3 regions of the Shewanella sp. MEBiC00475 genome follow, and region 3 is predicted to be linked to each of the others. Evidence: predicted binding sites of a transcription regulator. Region 3 holds the regulator's gene; each other region holds the start of a gene.
What was found. Region 3 encodes FliA, which starts transcription of late flagellar genes. Its sites were predicted from a motif close to CTAAAGNTNNNNNNNNNNNNGCCGATA; they were not measured.

Region 1 (4,265 bases), 720 kb from region 3:
AATTCGTTCTAACTTAAGGTCGCCTTTGACCGTTTCATTGTTGTGTAATTTATTAATAAGGAGGTCAAGACGCTGTGGTGTATCCTTAAATAAATCAAGGCTAATTACGTTATTGTGCTCTACCGAGATACGCGGTAATCCGGTCATTTTCTCATGGGCACTGTTAACATACTCAATAATACGGCTATCGGTATTTATCAGCATGACCACATGGTCAGATTGTTCAGTTGCATTTCGCAATAGATAAATTTGTTCGTTGCTGTCATAAGAGTAGCGAGTCGCTAATGCTAACGCTAATTGGTCAGCGCATTGAATAGCAAATTGAATATCAGAATCTAGCCAATTTATCTCTTCACAGTTTTCAATCGATAGTACACTTTCAATATGGCCATTAATTCGAATGGCAATATCAACACTAGTGACAATGTTATGATGCTGGTAGTACTCAGAAAATGTGTGAATTAGATTAACCTGAGAATTACCATTGGATAAGATATAGCGGTGGGAACGCAATTCATCAAAATATTGAGGTTCAATAGCTGTTGTTCTCAGATTAGACACATGAACTAATTGATCAGCTATTTGACTGGCAACTAAAGTATGCTCACATACACAACTGCCATCGACAATAGAATTATCATTGACAACTAAACCGTCATTTGCGGTGTTATTTTCTAGGGTCCAAACGGACACAAACGATGCAGCGAAATATTCGAGCAGCAGTTGACACACAAACTCAGAGGTTTTTGTAAAATCACCTTGTTGTTTAGCATTAGAATTTACAATTAATTCCAATAAATGCTGTTGATCTTGTCGATTCATTTAAATCCCGAAAAATGGCTTCATTTCCCTAATTTTTTGAAAACATCAAATCAGTTCTATTTATTGTTATTAGCACTGATTTTAAGAGCATGAGTCAAATAATTAGGCAATACATTGGGAGCAAAACTTGCACTAAAAAGCATTCACTTTACTATATTAGTAACAACGACTATGCCTTGATTAAGTAAAGCACATTACACGCGATACTCATAAACAGCAATCACTTCGTTACATATTGTTACGGTTTGTGAGCATTGCAGTAGAGTGTAGCTACACCCCAAAAAAACGTTTTAACAACAATAATTTGGTACCCTTCTATTAACCCTAACATAGACTAAAATTAAAGCTCATTTTCAAGTTGAAAAATCATTTTCTCTACACTAAAAGTAAAATCCAACGTTAGAGTAATCATATTATCTTTATCGACAAGGTTAGCTTTGGTGTCACTAAAACGTTGTTGCGCTGTTGTTTGCATCGCTTGAGCTTGCATCAACGCATCATCACCGGAAAAGTTTAATATTAATAACGTATCGTCAGCTTCAACAACGGCACCAATGTCAACATAACTTCCGCATTCAGTACAACTGTCACTGACATTACCTTGTTGCTGTTTAATTTGTTTAATCATTAGTTTATTCCGTCAATATCGAAAATTATCAGTGTAAATATATCGTAGTTTTGAACGGTTTTTATTAGTCATGCTCACAATTAACATAAATACACATTAGATCTTATCCGTATCATCATGTACGACTCGATAGTTAAGCAAATTGGTGCGATAACGTTTCAGAAATCTTTCGTTGGGTACTTAATTGATCCAGAAAATGCATATCTTCTAATGGTGTGTGTTGTTGGTAAGCATTAATGGCTTTATTTTTTGTCAGGTAATCGCAGTTATTCAACACTTCGATCATTGAATCTGGTTGTGAACCTCTAATAACTAGCGCTTCAGGTGTTAATGCTTGTTGGAGGTGAAACTGCTTAGCACCATGTTGCTGAAACACGATAGCGTTGTCTGTGGTGTCTGGGTGGACTGAAATGTCATCAACCAACAATTGTGGCTGCGGTACTGAAAATTTATTACGCAGCTTTTGCGTGCTTTCTACATCATTATCAAATTGAAATTGCGCCATATCACGAGCGTCAACTGACAACATAGCCAATAGCAAACCAAATTCACCGCGACGATTATGTTCAATCGCGGCGTTTAATCGGTTTCCTATTTGTAATTCATTGACTAATGTTGATTCAATTTGCATATAAAAACATCACTACTTATGCTCGATGCTAATTTATCGACCAAACAGTCATAAACTTTAGGAATATATTCAATTTTATACTTTACATACAAAAGGTTTCTGACTACTATGGCGGCCGCAATTGAGGAGGGGTTCCCGAGTGGCCAAAGGGATCAGACTGTAAATCTGACGGCTCAGCCTTCGAAGGTTCGAATCCTTCTCCCTCCACCATTTGCGTTGCTTCAAAGTTTCAATTTAAAAGTGTTAATGCTGTAAAGAGTTAGAATGTAAAAAGAGAGTAAGAAAAAAGAAAATATGTGGAGGGGTTCCCGAGTGGCCAAAGGGATCAGACTGTAAATCTGACGGCTCAGCCTTCGAAGGTTCGAATCCTTCTCCCTCCACCATCTTTCTTTTATTCCTATTTATCTTGCTGTGGAGGGGTTCCCGAGTGGCCAAAGGGATCAGACTGTAAATCTGACGGCTCAGCCTTCGAAGGTTCGAATCCTTCTCCCTCCACCATCTTTCTTTTATTCCTATTTATCTTGCTGTGGAGGGGTTCCCGAGTGGCCAAAGGGATCAGACTGTAAATCTGACGGCTCAGCCTTCGAAGGTTCGAATCCTTCTCCCTCCACCATTTTACATCTTAGTTTATCTGCTACTTCCAAACACTAATCTCGTTATCTTTAATACCTGCCCTACTATATTATTTTCTTCAGTGTAACGTTCTCATTTTCCTAGTTTGACCGGCAAAATTCATCGCGTTTCATATAAATAACTTACTACTCAATCAGTCAAATACAGTTGTGTATATTTCTATGACCATTATCATTTAATATTTATTTGATCGTGGTTTTACTATCTATATCGATATCCACATTTGGCTCGGTCATGTTTATGATGATTAACACTCCTTTGTGACCATAAGCACTATTCACACACTAACATTTTAGTTATTATTTATTCCTTTTTAGAATAACGAGTGTCCTTGCATGTCATCAACTTGGGTCAATCAGGCCATCGCAAAAATAGAAGCCGATTATCAACGTTCAGCAGATACACATCTTATTAAGTTAGATCTTCCCAAACTTGTTGGCATTGATGTTTACTTAAAAGATGAAAGCACTCACCCAACGGGCAGTTTAAAGCACCGCCTGGCCCGATCACTATTTTTATATGCCTTATGTAATGGCTGGATAAAACAAAACACGCCGATTATAGAATCCTCATCAGGCAGTACAGCGGTATCAGAAGCTTATTTTGCCCGCTTACTTGGGTTACCTTTTATTGCAGTAATGCCAAGCACGACAGCAAAAAAGAAAATCCAACAAATTGAGTTTTATGGTGGTCAATGCTATTTCGTAGAAAACGGCAGTCAGATGTACCCTGAATCGGCACGCTTAGCCAATGAATTGAAGGGTCATTACATTGATCAATTTACTTATGCAGAACGTGCTACGGATTGGCGAGGAAATAACAATATTGCGGATTCAATTTTTAATCAGATGGAAAAAGAACCCCATCCTATCCCAACATGGATTGTGATGAGTCCGGGAACCGGTGGCACTAGCGCTACTATTGGTCGTTATATTCGTTACCAACAACAAACAACTCAATTGTGTGTTGTCGACCCAGAAAACTCTGTCTTCTATGATTACTTTAACAGTGGCGATGCCAGTATTGTTTGCAACAAAAACAGTAAGATTGAAGGTATAGGACGTCCAAGAGTTGAGCCTTCATTTATTGCGGGCGTTGTTGATAGTATGATAAAAATTCCCGATGCAGCCTCAGTTGCGACAATTCAATGGTTAGAGCAACTCCTTGGTCGTAAAACAGGCGCTTCGACCGGCACTAATTTGTACGGTGCATTATTGCTCGCGACTAAAATGCGTCAAACAGGACAAACAGGTTCAATTGTGACCTTAATTTGTGATTCAGGCGATCGTTATTTAGATACTTATTATGACCCTGAATGGGTTAACAGCAATATTGGCTGCTTTAAACATTACCAAGATAAGCTGTTGAAATTTAATGATACTGGATTATTGATTTAGCAATATTATCAACAAAAATGCCGTTGTTATAAGCAACGGCATTTTTGTATTTATCGTGAGCGTCCGGTGAACTACGCCTTGCTTAGATCAACGAGCCAGGGCAAGAGGCTATTAAGGTCACAGTTTGGATGGGATAGCTGCTCCAAGCAGTGTT
Region 2 (4,265 bases), 1.8 Mb from region 3:
TAACGCCAATCTCGTGCTGAGCTCCACCTAAATTAAAGAAACAGTAATGGGTCCGTGCACCTTTTTTAATAAACTGGAAACTCGATACACCAGAATCAAAACCACCCGAAATAAGCGACAAAACATCTTCTTGTGTCGCCATTGGGAAACCGCCCAAACCTTCAATGCGACGTTCTACCATGTAAAGTTTATCTTGATTGATTTCAAGGTTAACAGTCACATCTGGATTTTTAAGTTTAACGCCTAACGCATCAGTGTGTTGATTTAATCCACCGCCGACATAACGTTCAACTTCAATTGAATTGAAGTCATGATTACCAGAGCGTTTTACCCGGACACAAAAAGTTTTACCGGCAATTTCATCACGGTATTTTGGCAAAGCTTGCTGATAAATATGGTCGATCGAATCAAAACTGTATTCACTCACTTGCACAACATGAGCAATACCTGGAATGCAGGAGAGTCGCTCTGCAAAAACGTCACATAATTCAGGTTTATCGGTCGGTACTTGCACAATTATACGATCATATAAACGTTGTACTTTGGCACCTTCATCTACATTTTTAAGTATATTACGTATATTAGTTTCAAGCATTTTGGTAAAGCGCATTCTTACCGACTTGCTCTTCATCATGATTTCAGGGTACAGCTTTACGATAAACTTCATGGGGCGTCCACAGGTATAAGCATCACAATAGCACTACACTCGTTGTTGCTAGGTAAATAGAGATCGTAATACGTTGATAATAAATTAAAAAAGCAGCAAGGCTCTGTCAACTCGGTTTGCTTACGTTATTAAGAAAAAGCAAAACGTATGCAATAATTCGCGGATTATACCAAAGGATGCCTATTAACCAAACCTATTCACTTTTTTATCTGCTATTTATTATCGACAACGACCTTATTAATCACCTTCAGAGTCAGCACCATAGTCGCTAAAAAAGCCATGTTTATAGTTAAAACAGACTGAAAACAAAAAGGGCAACCTTTATTACATTAAGAAGTTGCCCTTTTGTTTATTTTTAAAACGACCCACTATTCTGTAACGATAATTTCATTCGACTCTTTAGGCTTTCCTTGCTCAATGGATATTTCAACACGGCGATTTCGAGCTTGATTCTCTATAGAATCATTAGGAACCAACGGCCGGTTAGATGCTTCACCAACCACCTTCATACGAGTTTCATCAAAGCCAGAAACTTTTCTTAATTCATGAGCCACAGCCACAGCTCGCTGGCTTGATAACTCCCAGTTAGAACTGTACAACTCATTACTAATATCAGCACCATCGGTATGCCCCGACACAGTAATTATCCCAGGAACATCCTTCAATAACTCGCCAATTGAACGTACAATCGGTTTAAATTTCGGTTGTAAAAAGCCAGAACCTGATGCGAACGAACCTTTTTCACGAATACGAATGATAATTTGCTGACCTAAAGATTCAATTTCAATGGCACCATCAACAATTTCTTCATTGAGCTTTTCAGCCATTTTCTTAACTTGTTCATTAATATTTTCTTGCGAAGATGCTGCATCTTTTTTTACGGCTTCAGCTTCTTGCTGAGCGGTTGCAGCAGCATTACCACCTCGTTGTTCACCACTTTGTTTCTGAGTGCCGCCCGCACTGTCATCCTCACCGGCCTGATATTCTATCGTTGGCTGAGTCATTTCATTAGTTTGTTGATTAATGATCTCAATAGGGGTGGGATCAGGTCGTCCAGGGCGAAACTCAAGCGCAATAACCGATGTTCCCTTAGGAATATCTTTCACTTCAACTTTATTTTGCACCCCGAATGCATACTTCATTGAACCGGCTATCTGTTTAAATTTCATGACGTCCATTTCCGAGAACGCTAAAAGCAACACAAAGAAACACATTAGCAACGACATCAAGTCTGCAAAAGTAGCCAGCCACATGGGTGCACCAGCCGGTGGACAATCACACTTGGCCTTAGCCATGAGTTACTCTCCATCCGTTGTGTCAATTACTCGGAGTTTTTCTGATAGGTAATTCTTCAAGAATCCTTCAATCACCCGTGGATTTTGACCATCTTGAATCGCAAGTACCGCATCCATGATTAAATTACGATTCAGCAATTCTTCATTCATTCGTAATGATAATTTATCCGCCAATGGAATAGCTATCATGTTCGCAATCACGGCACCATAAAGTGTCGTTAATAATGCCACGGCCATGGACGGACCAATAGATTTAGGATCATCCATGTTAGATAGCATCGCCACCAAACCAACCAAAGTACCAATCATACCCATTGCAGGTGCCACATCGCCCATGGCTTTAAAAATACCAACACCTGTTTTGTGGCGTTCTTCCGTTAATGCAATGTCTTTTTCTAATGCGTTACGCACCACATCGCCGTCATGGCCATCAACTAACATATCAACGGCTTTTTGCATGAAAGTGTTGGTAATAACCGCCTCTTCTAAGGCTAAAAAACCGCCTTTACGGGCAGCATCAGCCATGGTGACAGCTTGTTCTATCAAGTCTTCAGGTTTATCTAATTTAAACATGAAGGCTTTCATACCAATCTTTATTGAACCTAAAAATTGCTTTAGGTTAAATTTCATCATCACCACAAATAAAGAGCCTGCTACAACAATCAAAATTGACGGTACATCGATAAATAATCCGATACCACCACTGGTGATCATTGCACCAATAATAAATGCAAAAGCACCGATAATACCTATTAGCGTAGCTAAATCCACAACCTCTCCTCAATCGCAGTCATTACGCTGCTTATTTGTGCTACTTCCATCGTGCTGTTAGCGCACGTTATACGACCCGAATAATCCGACAGCATTTTGTGTAGATAACAATGCCCATCGTTATGTATTAAAGTACCAGTTGCAATACTATTTTACGTTAGCAATATTAAACCATGACTTGTTATCGGACAAACTCCGCTCAAGTTTAGCTTGTTTTTGTACATTCTAAACAAAATTCAATAACAAAGCGTGCTATTGAGCAAATAACCAGCGACTGTATTTGACCGATACGCTGGGCTGATATACCTTGTCACACGCTGAATGAAAGGAATATTAATCGTGGCTAAAAAACCAGAAAACCTCAGTTTTGAACAATCATTAACTGAACTTGAAACCATTGTTGCGCATTTAGAGCAAGGTGAAGTCTCGCTAGATGATGCACTTAAACAATTTGAGCGTGGCATTAAATTAGTGCGACAAAGCCAAGCAAAACTTGAGCAAGCACAGCAAAAAGTCTCTATCTTATTAAGTGAAGATGATGCTGAATTAGCGCCGTTCACTGTTGAAAGTGAATAATCGTCAAATAGTGTGTATTGAATAATAGGGCTTGATACGTGTTAGCTGAAGCGATAAAAACATACCAAACACGCGTTAATGGTATTCTAAACCAACATTTAACGCAGCTTGATGATGCGGCTCCAGACTTAAAAGCAGCAATGCTTCATGGGGCATTATTGGGTGGTAAACGCATTAGGCCCTTTTTAGTCTACAGTGTCGGTGAGATGCTTGGGGTTAATATTAATGCACTTGATAAAGCGGCAGCAGCCATTGAATGTATCCATGCTTATTCGTTAATACACGATGACTTACCGGCAATGGACAATGATGCACTTCGTCGTGGCCAACCCACGGTTCATATTGCATTTAACGAAGCCACAGCAATTCTTGCGGGTGACGCACTGCAAACCTTGGCTTTTGAAATAATGACGGCACCCTGTACCGATTTACATCCAAAGCAACAATTAGCCATGGTCAGGGCATTAGCAAAAGCATCTGGGTATCAAGGCATGTGCGGTGGTCAAGCAATTGATCTCAGTGCCACAGATAACAGTATAGAATTAACTAGATTAACCGAATTACATAATAAAAAAACCGGGGCATTAATCAGTTGTGCCGTCGAGCTTGCTTTAATTGCTGCCGACATACCTGATGAACACTATCAATTGATGATGAAATACGCCCAAACACTTGGATTAGCGTTTCAAGTACAAGACGATATTTTAGACATCACAACAAGCACAGAAGAGCTGGGGAAACCTCAGGGTTCTGATCAGCAATCGAATAAAAGTACCTTCCCCAAATTGTTAGGTCTCGAGGGTGCCAAAGACTGTGCGGAACAACTAATACAAGATGCACTATCAGCGCTGACTAAATTACCATACAATAGCCAGTTAATTGCAGACTTCGCCCACTATATAGTTGAGCGAAGATTATAATAAAGAGTCTGAAAATCTCGCTATGAGTTTTGATAT
Region 3 (4,265 bases):
CGAGTGATTTCTTATCAAGAAATACCAGACGAGAAGCAAATACGAATTGTTTCAGCTGTAGGTCAATAGTGATAATGTCAGTTTTTAGAGGTGCATAAGTGAAAATTAAACGATTTTTTGCCAAAGATATGCGCGCAGCATTGGCCCAAGTTAAAGAAACGCTAGGTTCTGACGCTGTCATTATGTCAAACAAGAAAGTCACTGGTGGGATAGAAATTGTCGCGGCGGTTGATTATGACGAACCTAAAGCCGCTATTGCGTCACAAGCGCCGACCAGCAGTTTTATGGATGTGAGTGAAGATAGAGTATCACTAGGTGCTAAACCTGCTGTGAAAGCTCAATCTAAAGTTAGCCCACCGCCAGCGGCTGATTCACTGCAAGCATTACTTGAAAAACAACATAACCGCATGACTCAGCAGATGTCAGTGCGCCAAGATGAGCCAGAATTACCTGAATGGGCTCGTCAATTAGAAGGTGCTAAGCCAGCTAAATCAGCTGCAACTTTTCAACCACAAACTACCGCGGAACATTCTAAGAAAGCCAATAAAAATCAATCTGCTGATATGGAAGAGTTGCGCGAAGAGATGGCTTCATTACGAAGCTTATTGACCCATCAAGTGTCTTCATTAATGAAGGATCAAAAAAAGCGCACCGACCCTGTTGGTGCCATGCTTGAAAGTAAATTGATTGCAGCTGAGTTTTCCCCTGCAGTAGCGGCTAAACTAGCCGGATTAAGCCAACATTACTCTCCAGCAGATTTAGTGAGAGCGTTACCACAAAGTTTAGCTAATCTACTTGATAATCAAGGTGATGACATTGTTAAACGTGGTGGCGTTGTGGCATTTGTTGGACCTACTGGTGTCGGTAAAACAACATCTTTAGCTAAAATCGCTGCGAGATTTGCTGCCCATCATGGCCCTGAACAAGTTGCATTAATTACCACTGACCATTATCGAATTGGTGCTTATGACCAATTAGCGACTTATGGGAAAATTATGGGTTGTCCAGTTAAGCAAGCAAATGATTTATCAGAATTAGAACAAATTCTTTATCAGTTTAGAAACCGGAAATTAGTGTTAATTGATACTGCCGGTATGGGACAACGTGACATGCGTCTGTATCAACAACTTGATAATTTGACAGCAAACAGTAGGATCCCTATTCGGAGTTACTTAGTATTATCTGCGACAGGTCAACGTCGCGTATTACAAGATGCGGTAGAGCACTTTAAGCGGATTCCATTATCTGGTGCTATTCTGACTAAATTAGACGAATCGATATCAATTGCAGGTGCATTGAGCGTATTGATTCAAAATGAGTTACCATTGAGTTATGTTACAAACGGTCAACGTGTTCCTGAAGACATGAAAGTGGCTGATACATTAGAATTAGCGAAGCAAGCATTAGCAGCATTAAACGAAAAAGAACAACAGACGTCACAAGACCCAGTGTGGTCTAATGACACAGCCTATGCATTTGAGTGAAAATATGACTCGGGATCAAGCAAGTGGTTTACGTATGATGAATCAACCAAATAACGATAAAGTAAAAGTAATTGCCGTATCCGGTGGTAAAGGCGGAGTGGGTAAAACCAGTGTGTCAATTAATACCGCGGTAGCGCTAGCTGAAAAGGGCAAACGTGTATTAGTGCTTGATGCCGATTTAGGTTTAGCTAATGTCGATGTCATGCTTGGGATACGTGCGGAGAAAAATTTATCTCATGTTTTGTCCGGTGATGCCGAATTAGATGACATCATCGTACGTGGACCTAAAGGTATTGGTATTGTTCCAGCTACGTCAGGTTCTCAAGCGATGGTTGAGTTAACACAAGCACAACATGCCGGTTTAATCCGTGCATTTAGTGAAATGCGTACTCAGTTCGATATTTTAATTGTAGATACTGCGGCTGGTATATCAGATATGGTGCTGAGTTTTTCTCGAGCGTCACAAGATGTATTAATCGTAGTATGTGATGAACCGACATCAATTACTGATGCCTATGCATTGATTAAAATTTTAAGCCGTGAACATGGTGTGTTCCACTTCAAAATTGTAGCAAATATGGTGCGAAGTCTACGAGAAGGTATGGAGTTATTTGCTAAACTAAGTAAAGTGACGGATAGATTCTTAGATGTCGCTTTAGAACTAGTGGCAACCGTTCCATTTGATGAAAATTTACGAAAATCTGTTCGTAAGCAAAAGTTAGTTGTTGAAGCGTATCCTAAATCACCTTCAGCTATTGCTTACCAAGGATTGGCTAATAAAATTATGACCTGGCCTGTACCACAACAGCCCGGTGGTCATTTAGAGTTCTTTGTTGAACGTCTTGTACAACGTAAACCGATACAAGAAGAAGGAACAACGAGTGAATAAAGCCGCTGCGTATACTCAGTTCGATAACAAAACGTCTATTGTTGAACAGTATGCACCGCTGGTAAAAAAAATTGCCCATCATATGCTGGCAAGATTACCAGCATCGGTGCAACTTGATGATTTATTACAAGCTGGGATGATGGGATTACTTGAAGCATCATCTAACTTTGATAACAGTAAAGGCGCTAAATTTGAAACCTTTGCGGGTATCAGAATTCGTGGCGCAATGATAGATGAAATTCGCCGTGGTGACTGGGTCCCACGTTCAGTACATCGAAATAATCGTCGTGTTGCCCAGGTAATTGATGAATTAGGGCAACAGCTTGGACGTGATGCTAATGACACTGAAATTGCTGAAAAACTTGATATGTCGCTCGATGAGTACCATCATATCTTAAATGATGTTTCTGTTGGTAAAATCATAGGCATAGAAGATCTTGGCGTTTCGCAAGATGTGTTAGTCACTGACAACGAACCGACAGATAAAACCTTTGACTCACTTGCTGAAGTGCAATTCCAATCTGCGCTGGTTGCAGCAATTAAAACATTACCAGAAAGAGATGCCTTAGTGTTGTCATTATATTATGACGAAGCATTAAATTTAAAAGAAATTGGTTTAATCCTTGAAGTTAGTGAATCGCGAGTAAGCCAGATATTAAGTCAGGCAATGCTCAGATTAAAAGCAAAACTCAAGCATTGGACACAAGAATAATAACTTATCTAGAGCAAATGAGTATCAGCTCACCGGAGGAAACCTTGGACAAGAATATGAAGATTCTCATTGTTGACGATTTTTCAACAATGAGGCGTATCATTAAGAACTTGTTGCGAGATTTGGGATTTAATAATACCCAAGAAGCAGATGATGGCTCAACAGCCCTACCTATGTTACAAAAAGGCGATTTTGATTTTGTAGTAACAGACTGGAACATGCCGGGAATGCAAGGTATCGATTTGCTTAGAGCGATTCGTGCCGATGATTCTTTAAAGCATTTACCTGTATTGATGGTAACCGCAGAAGCTAAGCGTGAACAGATTATTGCAGCAGCGCAAGCCGGTGTTAATGGTTACGTGGTAAAACCTTTCACCGCGGCGACGTTAAAAGAAAAGTTAGATAAAATCTTTGAACGACTCGCATAAGCAAGGATAAGTCATGCAGGCATCAATATCGGGGTTGATCACTCTCGAACAGGCCCAAGAACTTGTTGAGTTGCTTTCTTCTGGTCAGCAAAATAAAGCAGATGACGTTATCAGGGAGCTTGCAACACCATTGCAGCGCGAGCTTTTTGAAGAGGTCGGTAAGTTAACTCGACAACTCCATAGTGCATTAAGAGATTTTCAAGTAGATAACCGTTTATCTGAATTAGCGAATACCGAGATACCGGATGCTAAAGAAAGATTGAATTATGTTATCGATATGACAGAACAAGCTGCAAATAAAACCATGGACGCAGTTGAAGAATGTCTACCTTTGGCCGATACCATCATTAGTAATATACAATCTATGACGCCTATGTGGGATAAGCTAATGAGTCGTGATATTCAATTAGGTGAGTTTAAATCACTTTGTCATGATGTTCAGCAGTTTATGTCCCATAGCGAACATGATTCAAACCGTCTACGTGAGCTATTAAATCAAATTTTAATGGCACAAGACTTCCAAGACTTAACGGGTCAAATGATCCGCAGAGTGATAGATTTAGTTCGTGAAGTAGAAAGTAATTTGGTCTCAATGTTAACTGTGTTTGGAGATCATGTTACCGAATCATCGCCAGCTATAAACGATAATAAGATAGAAGCAGAAGGTCCCATCATGCATGCTGAATTACGTGAAGATGTTGTGACTGGTCAGGATGAAGTAGACGATCTGCTATCAAACCTCGGTTTCTAAT

Region 1: the regulator FliA is predicted to act here: its motif matches at 2,116-2,142, upstream of FCN25_RS19510 (VC2046/SO_2500 family protein).
Region 2: the regulator FliA is predicted to act here: its motif matches at 2,916-2,942, upstream of pomA (flagellar motor protein PomA).

The regions. Positions count from the first base shown of each region.
Region 1 is NZ_CP039928.1:4,398,369-4,402,633, reverse strand. It holds gene FCN25_RS19520 (EAL domain-containing protein) at 1-822, opposite strand, end outside; gene FCN25_RS19515 (DUF406 family protein) at 1,163-1,450, opposite strand; gene FCN25_RS19510 (VC2046/SO_2500 family protein) at 1,584-2,081, opposite strand; tRNA gene FCN25_RS19505 (tRNA-Tyr) at 2,207-2,291, shown strand; tRNA gene FCN25_RS19500 (tRNA-Tyr) at 2,380-2,464, shown strand; tRNA gene FCN25_RS19495 (tRNA-Tyr) at 2,495-2,579, shown strand; tRNA gene FCN25_RS19490 (tRNA-Tyr) at 2,610-2,694, shown strand; gene FCN25_RS19485 (PLP-dependent cysteine synthase family protein) at 3,050-4,111, shown strand; gene FCN25_RS19480 (IS66 family transposase) at 4,183-4,265, opposite strand, start outside.
Region 2 is NZ_CP039928.1:755,831-760,095, forward strand. It holds gene thiI (tRNA uracil 4-sulfurtransferase ThiI) at 1-667, opposite strand, end outside; gene FCN25_RS03325 (flagellar motor protein MotB) at 1,036-1,962, opposite strand; gene pomA (flagellar motor protein PomA) at 1,966-2,733, opposite strand; gene xseB (exodeoxyribonuclease VII small subunit) at 3,073-3,309, shown strand; gene ispA ((2E,6E)-farnesyl diphosphate synthase) at 3,348-4,229, shown strand; gene dxs (1-deoxy-D-xylulose-5-phosphate synthase) at 4,252-4,265, shown strand, end outside.
Region 3 is NZ_CP039928.1:3,678,413-3,682,677, forward strand. It holds gene flhA (flagellar biosynthesis protein FlhA) at 1-69, shown strand, start outside; gene flhF (flagellar biosynthesis protein FlhF) at 99-1,484, shown strand; gene FCN25_RS16445 (MinD/ParA family protein) at 1,489-2,373, shown strand; gene FCN25_RS16450 (RNA polymerase sigma factor FliA) at 2,366-3,085, shown strand; gene cheY (chemotaxis response regulator CheY) at 3,130-3,513, shown strand; gene FCN25_RS16460 (protein phosphatase CheZ) at 3,527-4,264, shown strand.